Regions from separate parts of the Streptacidiphilus sp. EB129 genome, predicted to be linked through region 1. Evidence: riboswitches for the same ligand, from Rfam matches in the RefSeq annotation. Region 1 holds a riboswitch; each other region holds the start of a gene.

Region 1 (5,382 bases):
GCCAGAGCGCCTCCGCGCCGCATGCCGTCTCAGTCACCGGGACGCCCGGCCGCTGCCGGGCAGGGTGGACGGCCAGGTGGTACACGTGGCGTGAGCGAAGGGATTGGCCGGAAGTGCCGTACGTGACGTACCCGCAAGGGCGGACCACCGGTAACCGGAAGCAACTGTACCCCTCCGCGGGTGGAGATCCGTGCACAGGGCACGTGCCGCCGGTGTACGCATGGAAAACAACGGAACCGGGATACCCGCGAATAGCGGGCGGCCCGGTTCCGAGTTGTTCTGGGAATTACTCTGCGTCAGCAGCCGCCGGCCACGGCCGGGATCACCGAGACGCTCGCGCCGTCCGGAACGGCCGTCTCCAGACCCTCCGCGAAACGCACGTCGTCGTCGTTCACGTACACGTTGACGAAGCGGCGCAGCTTGCCGGCGTCGTCCAGGATCCGGCCGCTGATACCGGTGTGGTTCGCCTCCAGATCGGCGATCACGGCCGCGAGGGTGGCGCCCTCGGCCGCGACCTCGGCGGCCCCGCCGGTGTAGGTGCGGAGGATGGTGGGGATTCTGACGGAAACGCTCATGCTGGTACTCCTCTGCTTCGCCCGCTCAGGCGAGTCGGTTCCCTCGCTTCGCCTGCTCAGGCGAGGCCGGCCTCTCGGAACGAGACCAGGGTGGGGCGGATGGTGGCGGAAAGGCCGGTGGTCGGCTCCACCGCGTCCAGGGTCTTCAGGCCGTCGCCGGTGTTGAGGACGACGGTCTCGGCGGCCGGGTCGAGCAGACCGTTCTTGATCAGCTTCTGCAGCACGCCCACGGTCACCCCGCCCGCCGTCTCGGCGAAGATGCCCTCGGTGCGCGCCAGCAGCTTGATCGCGTCCACCACCTGCTCGTCGGTGACGTCCTCCACCGCGCCCCCGGTGCGGCGGCAGATGTCCAGCACGTAGGGGCCGTCCGCCGGGTTGCCGATGGCCAGCGACTTGGCGATGGTGTTCGGCTTCTGCGGGCGGATCACGTCGTGGCCGGCCTTGAAGGCCACCGAGACCGGGGAGCAGCCCTCGGCCTGGGCGCCGAAGATCTTGTAGGGCCTGTCCTCGACCAGCCCGAGGGCGATCAGCTCCTTGAGACCCTTGTCGATCTTCGTCAGCTGGGAGCCCGAGGCGATCGGGATGACCAGCTGGTCCGGCAGCCGCCAGCCGAGCTGCTCGCAGATCTCGTACGCCAGCGTCTTGGAGCCCTCGCCGTAGTACGGGCGGAGGTTGACGTTGACGAAGCCCCAGCCCTCGCCGGCCGGGTCGCCGATCAGCTCCGAGCAGAAGCGGTTCACGTCGTCGTAGTTGCCCTCGATGCCGACCAGCTCGCCGCCGTACACGGCGGCCATCACGATCTTGCCCTGCTCCAGGTCGTGCGGGATGAAGACGCAGGAGCGCAGCCCGGTTCGGGCGGCGGCGGCACCGACCGCGCCGGCCAGGTTGCCGGTCGACGAGCAGGACAGGGTGGTGAAGCCGAAGGTGCGGGCGGCCTCGACGGCGATGGCGACCACGCGGTCCTTGAAGGAGTGCGTCGGGTTGCCGGAGTCGTCCTTGACGTAGAGGGCGCCGGTGACGCCCAGCTCGCGGGCCAGGTTGTCGGCCTTGACCAGCTTGGTCCAGCCCGGGTTGAGGTTGGGCCGGGAGGCCACGTCGGGCGAGACCGGCAGCAGCGGCGCGTAGCGCCAGATGTTGGTGGGGCCCGCCTCGATCCGGGCGCGCAGCGCCTCGGGGTCTCCGGTGGGCAGGTCGTAGGCCACCTCAAGGGGGCCGAAACACTCGCTACAGGCGAAGTCGGGGGCCAGTTCGCTCCGCGCGCCGCACTCGCGGCAGGACAGGGCGACGGCGGGGCCGAACGAGTCGGATGTCAGTGGTGCAGCTACCATGATGGCGAGGCCCTCTCTCCTCATCTTCCCCGCGGCGCGTCTCGCCGCAGGACGGAATTGGCACCTTCCCGACCAGCGCCGCAGTGGCGGATGGCAGGGGGGTTGCCGGGACTTCAACGGGCCGTTCCCTCAGTCCCTCTGGATGAGCTCTATGGCGGTCGGTCGCTGCCGCGCCGCGTTTGTGATGATGGCCGTACACCCGCCGAGCGGCGGTGGTAGGTCGTCCCCAAGACTGTAACCGAAGCCCCGCCCACGATCACGGGTCGTCCGCGAGGCGAGACACGCGCCATGACGGACGGTGCCACAAAGAATGAGGAGCCCTGTGCTTGACGAGGTCGCGGACTGGCTGCGCCGCCGCTCCTGGGCGGCCGCCGACCGCTCGCTCCCGGAACTGCTGGCAGCCAAACGGGCTACCGGCAGCACGGTCAGCGTGGTGCTCCCGGCGCTGGACGAGGAGGCGACCGTCGGCGAGATCGTCACGGCGATCCGCCGCGACCTGATGGAGGCCGTGCCGCTGGTCGACGAGCTGGTGGTGGTCGACTCCGGCTCCAGCGACCGCACCGGGCAGGCCGCGGCCGCGGCCGGGGCGCGGGTGGTGCACCGCGACGACATACTGCCCCGGCTCCCCGCGGTGGCCGGGAAGGGCGAGGTGCTCTGGCGGTCGCTGCTGGTCACCGGCGGCGACATCGTCTGCTTCGTCGACGCCGACCTGCGGGCGTTCGACTCGGCGTTCGTCTCCGGCATCGTCGGGCCGCTGCTGACCGACCCCGGGGTGGCCTTCGTCAAGGCCATGTACGACCGGCCGCTGGAGACCGCGACCGCGCACGACCCGGCCGGCGGCGGACGGGTCACCGAACTGGTCGCCCGACCGCTGCTGAACCTCTACTGGCCGCTGCTGGCCGGCTTCGTCCAGCCGCTCGGCGGCGAGTACGCCGCGCGCCGCTCGCTGCTGGAACGGCTGCCCTTCCCCACCGGGTACGGGGTGGAGCTCGGACTGCTGGTGGACGCCCTGGAGCTGGCCGGCCTGGACGCACTCGCCCAGGTGGACGTCGGCGTGCGGCACCACCGGCACCAGGACGCCCGGGCACTGGGCCGGATGGCGGCCGCCATCCAGCTCACGGCGATGGAGCGGTTGTCCCGCGGCCACCGGCTGAAGCTCGCCGACGACCTGGCCGAGGAACTGGCCACGCCCCGGATCACCCAGTTCACCCGCACCGCGGACGGCTTCACCCCGACCACCGCCGACATCGCGGTGAGCGAGCGCCCGCCCCTCGTCACGCTGCTCGACCTCACCACGCCCGGCTTCACCACGCCCGACCCCGACGCGCCCGACCTCAACGCGCCCGATGCCGCTCCGCGCGAAGCCACCGCACCAGACGCCAACGCTCCCGAAGCCACTGCTTCCGACGCCACTGCGCCGAATCATCACGTTTGACCATGTCCACCCGAGGCAAGGTAGGGACCATGCCCAACGCCAGCGAAGCCAGGATTCTGCTCGCCTCCAACCGCGGACCGGTGTCCTACACCGTCGAGGACGACGGCACGCTGACCCCGCGCAGAGGCGGCGGCGGGCTGGTGTCCGGCCTCTCCGCCATCGGCGAGGAGGTGGACTCGGTCTGGGTCTGCGCCGCGCTCTCCGAAGGGGACCGCGCCGCGACCCGGCAGGGCCGCACCGACCCGTCCGTGCGCATGCTGGACATCGACCCGGGCACCTTCGCCCGCGCCTACAACGGCATCGCCAACTCCACGCTCTGGTTCGTCCACCACCTCATCTACAACACCCCGACCAGCCCCGTCTTCGGCGCCGCCTTCCGTCGCGAGTGGGCCTCCTACGAGGCCTACAACACCGCCTTTGCCGAGGCGCTGGCGGCGGCCGCGGCACCCGGGGCGACCGTGCTGGTCCAGGACTACCACCTGTCACTGACACCCCGGCTGCTCCGCGCGCTGCGCCCGGACCTGCGCATCGGCCACTTCTCGCACACCCCCTGGGCGCCGCCGGACTACTACCGGCTGCTGCCCGACGACATCGCCCGCGACGTGCTCACCGGCATCCTCGGCGCGGACCGCGCCGGATTCCTCACCCAGCGCTGGGCCGCCGCCTTCGCCGACTGCTGCGAGGCCGTGCTGGGCGCGGAGGTCGACCGGGACGCCCTCACGGTCACCCACCAGGGCCGGCGCACCCGGCTCGGGGTGCACGCGCTCGGCGCCGACGGCGACTTCCTCCGCGAGCGCGCGCACCGTCCGGACGTGGACGCCCGCCTCAGCGCCCTGCGCGAGGCCGTCGGCGGCCGGGCCACGGTGGTCCGGGTCGACCGCACCGAGCTGTCCAAGAACATCGTTCGCGGCCTGCACGCCTACCGGCATCTGCTGCGCACCCGCCCCGAATGGCTGGACCGGGTGGTGCACATCGCCTTCGCCTACCCCTCCCGGCACGACCTGCCCGAGTACCGCGAGTACACCGCCTCGGTGCTGCGCACCGCCCAGGAGATCAACGACGAGTTCGGCACCCCGACCTGGCAGCCCGTCATGCTCCACGTCGACGACGACTTCCCGCGCTCGCTGGCCGCCTACCGGCTCGCGGACGTGGCCCTGGTCAACCCGATCCGGGACGGGATGAACCTGGTCGCCAAGGAGATCCCGGTGGTCTCCGACGAGGGCTGCGCGCTGGTGCTGTCCCGCGAGGCCGGCGCCCACGCGGAGCTGGGCGAGGACGCCGTGACGGTGAACCCGTACGACGTCATCGCCACCGCGGAGGCCCTGCACCGGGCGCTGACCATGCCGCGCGGGGAGCGCACCGACCGCTGCAAGCGGCTGGCGGCGGCCGGCACCGCACTGCCGCCGTCGGCCTGGTTCCTGGAGCAGTACACCGCCCTGACGGAGGGCCAGCCGCCGGAGTAGGACGGACCGTCAGTCAACGGAGGAGAGCTCCCCGGCCAGCCGTCCGAGCAGCTCGACCACGCCCTCGGGGCCGGGCACGATCAGGTCGGCGCGCTCGGCGAGGGCGCGGACCGGCGGCTCGCCGGTGCTGGGCGCGCTGCACACCAGCAGGCCGGGCAGGCCCCGGCTCGCCCGCAGCGCGTCGACGGCGTCGTAGGCGGTGAGGTCGCCGAGGTCGTCGCCCGCGAAGAGGACGCTTCCGGCCGCCCGTTCGCGCAGGAAGGCGGTGAGCACCACGCCCTTGTCCATCCCGGGCGGACGCAGCTCCAGCACCATCCGTCCGGGCTCCACGGCGAGGCCGTGCCGGTCGGCGGCGGCCCGCAGCGGGGCGTCCAGCAGGGCGAGCGCCTCGTCCGGTGCGGCGGTACGGCGGGTGTGCACGGCCAGGGCGTGGCCCTTGTCCTCGATCCAGGCGCCCTCGGGAGTTCCGGCGGCGGCGAGCAGGCCGGGCAGCTCCGGGCGCAGCGCGGTGACGCCGGGGTGCTCGGCCGGTGCGCTCAGCTCTCCGGTCGCCGCGTCCCAGCGCTCCAGGCCGTAGTGCC
Region 2 (5,382 bases), on a different contig from region 1:
ACTCCGGGGGGTGTTCCTCGGTGTGTCCGGCTTGTGACGTACCCTCCGGCCGCCCGCCGGTGGCCTGACGACCAGGCAGGTAGTCCGAACGGCGGGGTCCGGTGCCCCGGGGGACGGTGCGCGACGGGCCGTGGGGTCGCCCGAAATGGTGAATCTGGAACCGCCGGACGGCTGCCGGGGGGCGTCGCACGCCGCCCCGGGACCCCGAGACGGCCCGTACTGCGTGCTGTCCTGGGATCTCCGGCCGGAGTAGCATCCGCGCAGACGCCGAAAGTGGTCCCGATCACACCCCAGGGGGATAGCGGACGATGGCACTCAACGTACTTGTCTACAGCGACGACCGGAACACGCGCGAGCAGGTCCGGCTGGCGCTCGGGCGCCGGCCCGCCGAGGACCTGGCCGAGCTCCAGTACCTGGAGTGCGCGACCGCCCCGGCCGTGATCAAGGCCCTCGACGCTCATGCCAAGGGCGCCAAGCGGCTGGACCTGCTGGTCCTCGACGGCGAGGCGACCCCGGTCGGCGGGATGGGCCTGTGCCGCCAGCTCAAGGACGAGATCTACGGCTGCCCCCCGGTGCTGGTGCTGATCGGCCGCCCGCAGGACTCCTGGCTCGCCGCCTGGAGCCGCGCCGACGCCGCCATCGCCGCCCCGGTCGACCCCGCCGCGCTGGCCGAGACCGCCACGGCGCTGCTGCGCACCGGAAAGCAGCATCTCGTGGGCTGAGATCTTGCCCATGGGCGGCGCCCCCGGTCGCTAGGCTGGCCTCTCCTTCAGTGAATACTCCACGGAGAGGCTACGGCCATGGCTGCAGCGTCGATCAAAGACGTGAACCCTGCGAACGGTGGCGGCGACCCCGTGCAGGCGCGGTCCTGGCCGGACGTCCTCACGGCGCTGATCTCGGGTACCGACCTGACGGCGGCGGACACCGCCTGGGCGATGGACCGGATCATGACCGGGGAGGCGAGCACCGCCCAGGTGGCCGCCTTCATGGTGGCGATGCGGGCCAAGGGCGAGACGGTCGAGGAGATCACCGGCCTGGTCCAGTCGATGTACGCGCACGCCACGGTGATCGAGGTGCCGGAACGGGCCGTGGACATCGTCGGCACCGGCGGCGACCGGGCCAAGACCGTCAACATCTCCACCATGTCGGCCGTGGTCGCGGCCGGCGCCGGGGCGCTGGTGGTCAAGCACGGCAACCGGGCCGCCTCCTCCGCGAGCGGGGCCACCGACGTGCTGGAGAAGCTCGGCGTCAACCTGAAGCTGACCCCGCAGCGGGTCGCCGAGGTGGCCGTCGAGGCGGGCATCTCCTACTGCCCGGCCCCGGTGTTCCACCCGGCGATGCGGCACGCCGGCCCGGCGCGGAGCGATCTGGGCATCCCGACCTTCTTCAACCTGCTCGGCCCGCTGACCAACCCGGCCCGGGTCGGCGCCAACGCGGTGGGCTGCTTCGACCGCCGGATGGCCGGGCTGATCGCCGGCGTGCTGGCCCGGCGCGGCGCGTCCGCCCTGGTCTTCCGGGGCGACGACGGGCTGGACGAGCTCACCATCACCGGCACCTCCACGGTCTGGCAGGTCCGGGACGGCCAGGTGCGCCAGAGCAGCTTCGACCCGCGCGAGGTCGGCATCACCTGCGTCGGCATCGAGGCCCTGCGCGGGGCGGACTCCAGCTACAACGCGGCGGTGGCCCGACGGGTGTTCGCCGGCGAGACCGGCCCGGTCCGGGACGCGGTGCTGCTCAACTCGGCGTCGGCGCTGGTCGCCCTGGACCAGACGGACGAGCCGCTGGTGGAGCAGATCGCTGCGGCGATGAAGCGCACCGCGGAGTCCATCGACTCCGGCGCGGCCGAGGCGACGCTGGCCCGCTGGGCCGAGGCCACACACCGGTAGGCGGATCACGCCGTCAGGTCCACGGGACGTCGCGGTACCGCGACGTCCCGTGCTCCGGCGTCCTGTGCTCTGCTGTCCCGTGCTCCGGCGTCTCGCATGGCGGACCTGTGCTCGCCCACGGGCTGGACCTCTGGCATAGTTCTCACCAGGTCACGAGTGACAGCGTTCAGGCCCCGGCTTGCTGTCCGGCAACCCTCCTTCCGTGGCGGGGTGCTTCCGGGTGACGACCAGGCCCTGCGGCGAACCCGTCGCACGGCAAGCGCGGATCCCCCCGTAGAGAGCAGCACCGCAGTGGCAGCGCCACCGGTGCACTCCCAGGGATCCACTGGATGTCCTGGAGGGGTTGTGTCTGCCTACCCGAACGCTCTGTCTGTCTGTGAGCCGCTCGCCGTGCTCGGCCGTGACGTCGAGGTTCCCCTGGTCGGCGGCGAGAAGGTCGGCTACGCCGCGCTGGACTACGCCGCCAGCGCCCCGGCGCTGCAGCGGGTCTGGGACGACGTCGCCGCCTACGCGCCGTACTACGGCAGCGTGCACCGCGGCGCCGGCTACCTGTCGCAGCTGTCCACCGACCTGTTCGAGCAGAGCCGGGCGACCGTCGCCGACTTCCTCGACCTGCGCGAGGACGACCAGCTGGTCTTCACCCGGGCCACCACCGACTCGCTGAACCTGCTGGCCGGCGCGCTGCCGGCCGGCACCGAGGTCTTCGCCTTCGAGACCGAGCACCACGCCTCGCTGCTGCCCTGGCGCAAGCCGGGCCTGACCGTCGGCTACCTGCGCGCCCCGCGCTCGCCCGGGCAGGCCGTGGCCGCGCTGGACGAGGCGCTGGCGGGGAGTGCGGCGCGGACCAAGCTGGTGTGCGTGACCGGAGCGTCCAACGTCACCGGGGAGATCTGGCCGGTCCGCGAGCTGGCCGAGGTGGCCCACCGGCACGGCGCGCGGATCGTCCTGGACGCCGCGCAGCTGGCCCCGCACCACCCGGTCTCGGTGCGCGAACTCGACGTCGACTGGGTCGCCTTCTCCGGGCACAAGCTCTACGCCCCGTTCGGTGCGGGCGTGCTGGCCGGGCGCGCCGACTGGCTGGACGCGGCCGAGCCCTACCTGGCCGGCGGCGGCGCCAGCCGTACCGTCGCCAGGGAGGCGGACGGTTCGGTCGCCGTGGAGTGGCACCGGGGCCCGTCCCGGCACGAGGCCGGATCGCCGAACGTGATCGGCGCCTACGCCGTCGCCTCGGCCTGTCGCGCGCTGACCGAGGCGGGCTTCGACCGGCTGGTGGCGCGCGAGCAGCAGCTGATCGCCCGGCTCCGGGCCGGGCTCGCCGAGGTCCCCGAGGTGCGGGTGCTGACGCTGTTCGGCGAGGAGCACCCCCGGGTGGGCGTGATCTCCTTCGTGGTGCAGGGCTGGAACAGCTCGCACTTCTCCGCGGCGCTGTCGGCCGAGTACGGCATCGGCGTGCGCGACGGACTGTTCTGCGCGCACCCGCTGGTGCGCACGCTGCTGGGCGGGGAGGAGGCCGCGCCGTCCGAGTGCGGGGCGCCGGAGGCGTCGCTGCCGGGGGAGCAGAGCCTGAACGCGATCCGGGTCAGCTTCGGCGCCGGCACGCCGGACGAGCACGTGGACCGCTTTGTCGCGGCGGTCCGGGAGCTGGTCAGCGACGGCGCGCGGTGGGCGTACCGAACCGAGGGCGGCCGCTGCGTCCCGGACACCCGGCGCTGACCGCTCCGGCCTGCTGCGGCGCGGCCTCCTCGTGGGGCTACTCGTCGAGGCCGAGGGCGAAGGCGGCGTCGAGGTCGTGCTTGGAGTAGCTGCGGAAGGCCACGTGGGTCTCCGTCTGCTGGACTCCGGGAACCTTGTTGACCTGGCCGGGGATCACGTCGGCCAGGTCGTCGTGGGCACGCACCCGGACCAGGGCGACCAGGTCGTAGGTGCCGGTCACGGAGTAGACCTCGGTGACGCCGTCGATGGCCGCGATCGTCTCGGCGATCTCGGGGATCTGGTCGACACTGGTCTTGATGAGCACGATCGCGGTGATCACGGGGGGTCTCCTGGGAGCGCGGCGGGGATACTGCGGTCAGCGTATCCGCGCCGTCGGCAGTAGAGCAGCCAGGCGAAGAGGAAGCCGCCGACGAACCCGATGAGATGGGCCACGTAGGCCACCCCCGGCACCGCCGCCGAGACCGCGTCCACCGACATCCACTGGATCGCGAACCACATCCCCAGCGCCAGCCAGGCCGGGAACCGCAGCGGCAGGAACAGCAGCAGCGGGATCAGGCTGGTCACCCTGGCCTTCGGGTACAGCCGCAGATACGCGCCGAGCAGCCCGGCGATGGCCCCGGACGCGCCCACCAGGGTCTGCGTGGCACCGTCGCCGTGCGACTGCACCAGCGCGTAGCCGTAGGTGGCGAGGTAGCCCAGGGCGATGTAGCTGAGCAGGAACGGCAGCCGGCCCGTCCGCTCCTCGACCATGGCGCCGAAGACGTACAGGAACAGCATGTTGCCCAGCAGGTGCAGCCAACCGCCGTGCACGAACATCGCGGTGAGCACCGACAGCGCCGGGACCTTCGGGAACGGGCGGGGGACCGGGCAGCCGTGGGCGGCGGCCTGCCGCAGCGGGTGGTTGTCCAGCAGCTCACTGGGGATGACGGCCCAGTGCTGGTAGTACGTCAGTTCCGCACAGGCCCGGGCGTTGCCGCTGCCGTAGAGGGGGTCGAGTCCGGAGACCGGGCCGACCAGGAACACCAGGACGCACACCGCGATCAGCGTCCAGGTCATCAGAGGGAGGTACGGACTGGGGCGTTCTTCGCGTACCGGGATCTCCATGTACCCAGCATTCCTTGGATGGACATATCTGACACTGCTGGGCTGGGACAGCCGGGGGACGGTGTGAGCGGACCCGGCCGAGGCCCTAGGGTTTCCCGCGTAGGCGTTTCGACGAGAACGCGCTGCTCCGGAGGAGTCGCGCCGAACCGAGAGGACCACCCATGACCGTCCCCCTGCCCACCGAGGGGACCCGGTGGCGCTGCACGCTGTGCGGCAACCTGACGCGATTCGACGTGACCCGTTCCTCCCGTGTGGTGGAGTTCGTCCACCTGGATCTGGCGGGGGAGCCACGGGTGGAGGAACGTGAGGTCCTCAGCGAGGCGGTCGAGTCGGTCCGCTGCCGCTGGTGCAACGCGGTGGACCAGGTCGAGCTGGTGGACCGGCCCGGCGCGGAGGCGGAGGCGGCGGCCCAGGCGGCACGCACCGAGGGTTGACGGCACGGGCTCCAGGAGTGGCGCGGTGACGAGCGGGGGGGTGAGGCGGGCGAGAATGGTGCTGTGGGCGGAGTCCCGCAGGACCGGATCGGAGCAGTGGACGTGGTGGACCAGAACAGGGCGGATACCGCCGAGGGGCCGACGGGTCCCCTCGACGCGGCCGGTCCTCAGCTGCCCACGTCCACGCCCGACGCGCCCGCACCCGCCGAGTCGGAGGCTGCCGTGGAGCAGCTGGACCGGCCGTT
Region 3 (5,382 bases), on a different contig from region 1:
TGGTGGCGTAGCGGTTGGCGGGACGCGGCAGGCCGAGCAGTCCGCGCAGGGTGGTCGCCTCATAGGCGGTGCGGAAGACGCTGCGGCGCTGGAGTTCGGGCACCAGGCGGCGGGTGATCTGCTCCAGGTCGTGGGGGATGGTGCCGGGCCGCAGCCGGAAGCCGGCGAGCCCGGCCTGCTGCCACTCCTGGAGCAGGTCGGCGAGTTCCGCGGGCGTCCCGGTGAAGACGTGGGCGTCGCTGGTGTACGGGCCGCCGGCGCGCTGGTCCAGGCGGGCCCTGCGGTCGGCGGCGGCGCCGGGGTCGCCGTCGAGGAAGACCACCAGGTCGCCGAAGATGTGCACGGTCTCCTCGGTGCGGCCTGCTGCCGCCTGTGCGTCGCGGATCTCGGCGACGATCGAGCGGGCTTCCCCGGTGTCGCGCGGGGTGACGAAGCCGAGGTCGGCCGAGCGGCCGACCAGGCGGTAGGGCTCGCCCCGGTGTGCCAGCGCGGCGACGACGGGCCGGCCCTGCGGCGGTCGCGGCGTGATGGACGGCCCACGCACGCTGAACCTGCTGCCCTCGAAGTCGATGTAGTGCAGCTTGCCGCGGTCGATGAACCGGCCGGTGGCGATGTCGCGGATCTCGGCGTCGTCCTCCCAGCTGTCCCACAGCCGGCGCAGGACCTCGACGTAGTCCTCGGCCTCGGCGAGGAGATCCCGAAGCAGTTCCCGTCCTGCCGGTGAGTCGAGCTCCCCGAGCCGCAGTTGCGGCAGCGGGCGCCGCCCGAAGTGTGCGGTCTCGTCAGCGCGTCCGGACACCTTCACGCGGATCCCGGCGCGGCCGTTGCTCACGAAGTCGAGGGTGGCGATCGCCTTGGAGAGGTGGAACGGCTCGGTGTGCGTGACGACCGCGGTCGGGATCAGCCCGATGTTCCGGGTCAGCGGCGCGATGCGGGCGGCGATCAGCACCGCGTCCAGTCGGCCCCGCACCTGGTCGGTCCGCTCGTCTGGTTCGGTGGGATGGGCGGACTGCAGGCTCAGCGAGTCCTCGACGGTGACCAGGTCCAACAGGCCGCGCTCGGCCTCGGCGACCAGGTCGGCCCAGTACCGGGCGGTGAACAGGGCCTCGGGCCGGGCGTCGTGCTCGCGCCAGGCCGCTGGATGCCAGCCGGATCCGTCGAGGGCGACGGACAGGTGCAGGGCTGAGTGAGGTTCAGGCATGGGGGACCGCTTCCTGTGCGGAGTGCTTCACTGCTGAAAGGGCGCGGGACGCGGCGCCTCGAACGCGGCAGCCGACGCCGAAGGCGGGCTGGGCAGGACGAGCGGGTGCGGCTGCGCGGGTCAGACGGCTGCGAGCGGCGTGGAGGCGCGCCGCGCGAGGGCGTGCGTCGTTACGCCGGACACAGCGCGGTGGTGACGCGCTGCAGATCGATGTGGCGCCGCGACGACCTGGTGGCGACCCGGCACTGGGCCTTGACAGTGACGACCGCGGACCGCTGAGGGGCTCCCCGCACTGTCGTCACCTCCTGTCCCGATCGGCTCGCATCGGTTCGAACTCGCGCTTGCGGCACCGTTTTCGGCTCCGCCGGGTCGTCACCTGGAGCACCCCACCGCGTGGGAGGGTTGCCGGTCAGCAAGCCAGGGCTTGTCGCTGACACTCATGACCTGGCTGCACCGTAACCCGGCACCGGTGTCGACCACAATCCTGTACGGTCGAACGCCGGTCATGCCGAAGGCGTTCCCAGCCTGAAGGCCTGCGGCGCGCCTGCCACCTGGTCTCAACTCCTGGTCGGGTGTTGACACTCCTTGCGGAGCGCACCTACGTTCGTGGATCAGAACGGTCATGAGCGTCAGCGACGAAGCCCTGGCTTGCTGACCGGCAACCCTCCGACGCGGTGGGGTGCTCCAGGTGACGACCGGACCGAATGACGATCGGTAAGCGCGAGGCCCGGTGGGCGGAATGGCGATGGTGACGGCGATGTACGCAGGTCCGGGGATGGCCGCATGGCGGCGCCACGGTCGTGCGGCCGCGTACCTGAGCCGCCACATCGACCTTCTCCGTGTCAGCAGCGCCCTGTGTAGGGCCTCCGGCAGCGCCCGCTGTCGCTGTCAGGGCTGACAGCTTCCTGCAGTACGCACGCCTCCTGCGGCGTGCCACCTCCCCCTTCCACCCGCGACGCGGCGTGCTCCGACACGCCCCGGGTGTGTTCACCGCACTGTGCGACAACCCCCTTGGCGCGAACGCAGTGCACCTTCGCCGGAGTCCATGTATGAATGAGTCTCTCGTTCCTGCCGTGCCGTCAGGTACCACGGATCCGCCCAGGGCGGAGCCGTCCCCGCAGCCCCTCACCGCTGTGCCGGTTGACCCCGGGCGGGCCGACCGTCCGCTGTCGGCACAGCGGGTGATCCCGCTCCGACGCCCGGGGCGCTGGATCACCAGCGCACTCGCCCTGGTCCTGGTCGCCCAGATCACGCACGGACTGGCCACCAATCCCTTCTACCAGTGGGACCGCTTCCAGTACTGGTTCGTGCGCCCGGTGATCACCCACGGCCTGGTCGTCACCCTGGAAGTGACGGCCTACAGCGCCGTGCTCGGGCTGGTGGGCGGCGTGCTGCTGGCGCTCGCCCGGCTCTCCCGCAGCCCCGTGCTACGCGTGACCAGTTGGATCTACATCTGGCTGTTCCGGTCGGTGCCACTGATCGTGGTCCTGCTCTTCCTCTACAACTTCAGCGCGCTGTACCGCACGGTGAGTGTCGGTGTGCCGTTCGGGCCCGCGTTCCTGCACGTCGACGAGTCGAAGCTGGCCACCGACATCGTGGTCGCGGTCGTGGGACTGAGTCTCAACGAGGCCGCCTACGCCGCCGAGGTGGTCCGGGCCGGCATCCTCTCCGTCGACCAGGGCCAGCACGAGGCGTCCGCCGCCCTCGGACTGCCCAGGCACTACCAGTTCGCCCGGATCGTCTTCCCGCAGGCGCTGCGGGCCATCGTTCCCTCCTACGTCAACCAGCTGATCGGCCTGGTGAAGAGCACCTCACTGGTCTTCTACGTCTCACTGCTGGACCTGTTCGGATCCGTCCAGAGCATGGGCAGCACCTATCCCGGCGACATCGTGCCGCTGCTGCTGGTCGCCACCGTCTGGTACGTGATCCTCACCAGCGTGATCTCCGTCGTCCAGTTCTACGTGGAGCGCCACTACTCACGCGGCGCGCTGCGGACCCTTCCACCGACCCCGCTGCAGCGGTTGCGCAGCGGCCTGTCCGCCCTGCGGGCGCGTGTCCAGAGGGAGACGGCGCTATGAGCACTGTGAAGACGGCCCTGTCGGAGCCGGCGACTCCCACGCGGACAGACGTCCGGCCGGCCGCGGTCGAGGTCCGCGACGTGCACAAGTGGTACGGAGCCCACCGGGTCCTCGACGGGATCGACCTGACGGTGCCCGCGGGTGAAGTCACGGTCGTCGTCGGTCCGTCCGGCTCCGGCAAGTCCACGCTGCTCCGCGTGATCAACCACCTGGAGAAGCCCGAGATCGGCCAGGTCAGTCTCAACGGCGAACTGATCGGTGTCCGCCGACACCGTGGGCGGCTGAAGGAACTGAGCGAACGCCAGATCCTGGTTCAGCGCAGCCGGATCGGTTTCGTCTTCCAGAACTTCAACCTCTTCCCGCACCTGACCGTGCTGGACAACGTGGCCGCCGCTCCCGTGGCCACCGGCCTGCTGCGCAAGCCGGAGGCGCAGCAGGTGGCGCGCACCCTGCTCGGCCGGGTGGGGCTGGCCGAGAAGACCGGCGCCTATCCGCGACAGTTGTCCGGCGGACAGCAGCAGCGGGTGGCGATCGCCCGCGCCCTGGCACTGGGCCCGGGTGTCATCCTCTTCGACGAGCCGACCTCCGCGCTCGACCCGGAACTCGTCGGGGAGGTGCTGGCCGTCATCAAGGACCTCGCGACCAGCGGCACCACCCTCGTCGTCGTCACCCACGAGATCGGCTTCGCCCGCGAGGTCGCGGACCAGGTCGTCTTCATGGACGGCGGCCGGATCCTCGAACAGGGCCCGCCCGACCAGGTGCTGGACCACCCGCAACACCCGCGCACCAGAGAGTTCCTGAGCAAGGTGCTCTGACCCGCAGGGCCCGACACCCGGGCACCGTCGAACCGTCGAACGAGCAAGGAAAAGCCATGCCCAGCATCCGCAACAGAGTCCTCCTCAGCCTGTCCGCAGGCACCGCCGCCGCCACGCTGACCGTGGGCCTCGCCGCCTGCGGAGGCGCCACCTCTACCAGCACCGCCGCCACTTCCGCCGACAACGCCGCATCCGGTGCCGTCACCGTGGCCGCGCTGTCCAACGGTGCCGGCACGCAGACCGACATCAAGGTCTCCGAGGTCGCCGCGCTGCACGCCGAGCTGCCCGCGTCGGTCGCGAAGAGCGGACAACTGGTCATCGGGGTGGGGGCGCTGCCTGCCGGCTTCCCGCCGCTGGCCTACGTGGGCAGCGACCAGCAGACCCTCACCGGATCCGAGCCCGACTTCGGCCGTCTGGTCGCGGCCGTCCTCGGGCTCAAGCCCGTCGTGCAGAACTCGACGTGGGAGAACCTCTTCGTCGGCATCGACAGCGGCAGGACCGATGTCGGCTTCGCCAACATCACCGACACCGAGGAGCGCAAGAAGAAGTACGACTTCGCCTCCTACCGCCAGGACAACCTGGCCTTCGAGGTGCTGAAGAGCAGCACCTGGAACTTCGACGGCGACTACACGAACCTGGCAGGCAGGACCGTCGCGGTCAGCTCCGGGACCAACCAGGAGAAGATCCTCCTGGAGTGGCAGACCAAGCTGAAGGCGGCGGGCAAACAGCTCACCATCAAGTACTTCCCCGACAACAACAGCACCCACCTGGCGCTGACCGGCGGGAAGATCGACGCCTACTTCGGCCCCAACCCCGGCATCGCCTACCAGATCACCCAGGACGCCAGGACCCCCAACCCGACCCGCAACGCGGGCACCTACTCCGGGGCGGGCGCAACGCTTCAGGGGCTGATCGCCGCGACCACGAAGAAGGACAGCGGGCTGGTCAAGCCGATCGCGGACGCGGTCAACTACCTGATCGAGAACGGGCAGTACGCGAAGTGGCTGGCCTCCTGGAACCTGTCCAACGAGGCGGTCAGCACCTCGCAGGTCAACCCGCCCGGTCTGCCACTCACCAACTCCTGACGGTGCGTAGGATCCTGGAGAGTCGTCACCGCCGTCAGCGGAGTCCCCGTTCCGCCGGACGGGTGGCAGCTGGTGCGCGTCCCGGGCGGCAAGGGGCACGCGGGGTGACCACCGGGGCTCGGCCGGGTGGAGTGGATCCGCGAGTACCGTCAAGTTGCCTGACCTGTCCCGGACGACATTGCCGGCAGGCGCACTCACTACGG

What was found. A riboswitch is a leader RNA that binds a small molecule or an ion and turns the genes downstream of it on or off. The one in region 1 is predicted to bind S-adenosylmethionine.
Region 2: another riboswitch for S-adenosylmethionine. It lies ahead of ABH925_RS24310 (aminotransferase class V-fold PLP-dependent enzyme); the one in region 1 lies ahead of thrC (threonine synthase).
Region 3: another riboswitch for S-adenosylmethionine. It lies ahead of ABH925_RS27640 (amino acid ABC transporter permease); the one in region 1 lies ahead of thrC (threonine synthase).

The regions. Positions count from the first base shown of each region.
Region 1 is NZ_JBGCCS010000023.1:1,304-6,685, reverse strand. Features, by position in the region: gene ABH925_RS25200 (MoaD/ThiS family protein) at 297-575, opposite strand; gene thrC (threonine synthase) at 632-1,927, opposite strand; SAM riboswitch class I at 1,921-2,052, opposite strand; gene ABH925_RS25190 (glucosyl-3-phosphoglycerate synthase) at 2,226-3,338, shown strand; gene ABH925_RS25185 (trehalose-6-phosphate synthase) at 3,368-4,801, shown strand; gene otsB (trehalose-phosphatase) at 4,811-5,382, opposite strand, start outside.
Region 2 is NZ_JBGCCS010000021.1:79,281-84,662, forward strand. Features, by position in the region: gene ABH925_RS24300 (hypothetical protein) at 309-722, shown strand; gene trpD (anthranilate phosphoribosyltransferase) at 801-1,886, shown strand; SAM riboswitch class IV at 2,035-2,154, shown strand; gene ABH925_RS24310 (aminotransferase class V-fold PLP-dependent enzyme) at 2,232-3,599, shown strand; gene ABH925_RS24315 (Lrp/AsnC family transcriptional regulator) at 3,637-3,918, opposite strand; gene ABH925_RS24320 (rhomboid family intramembrane serine protease) at 3,915-4,703, opposite strand; gene ABH925_RS24325 (hypothetical protein) at 4,865-5,137, shown strand; gene ABH925_RS24330 (NYN domain-containing protein) at 5,309-5,382, shown strand, end outside.
Region 3 is NZ_JBGCCS010000028.1:12,236-17,617, reverse strand. Features, by position in the region: gene ABH925_RS27650 (LLM class flavin-dependent oxidoreductase) at 1-1,201, opposite strand, end outside; gene ABH925_RS27645 (putative leader peptide) at 1,372-1,494, opposite strand; SAM riboswitch class IV at 1,534-1,646, opposite strand; SAM riboswitch class IV at 1,820-1,928, shown strand; gene ABH925_RS27640 (amino acid ABC transporter permease) at 2,251-3,279, shown strand; gene ABH925_RS27635 (amino acid ABC transporter ATP-binding protein) at 3,276-4,094, shown strand; gene ABH925_RS27630 (ABC transporter substrate-binding protein) at 4,151-5,179, shown strand.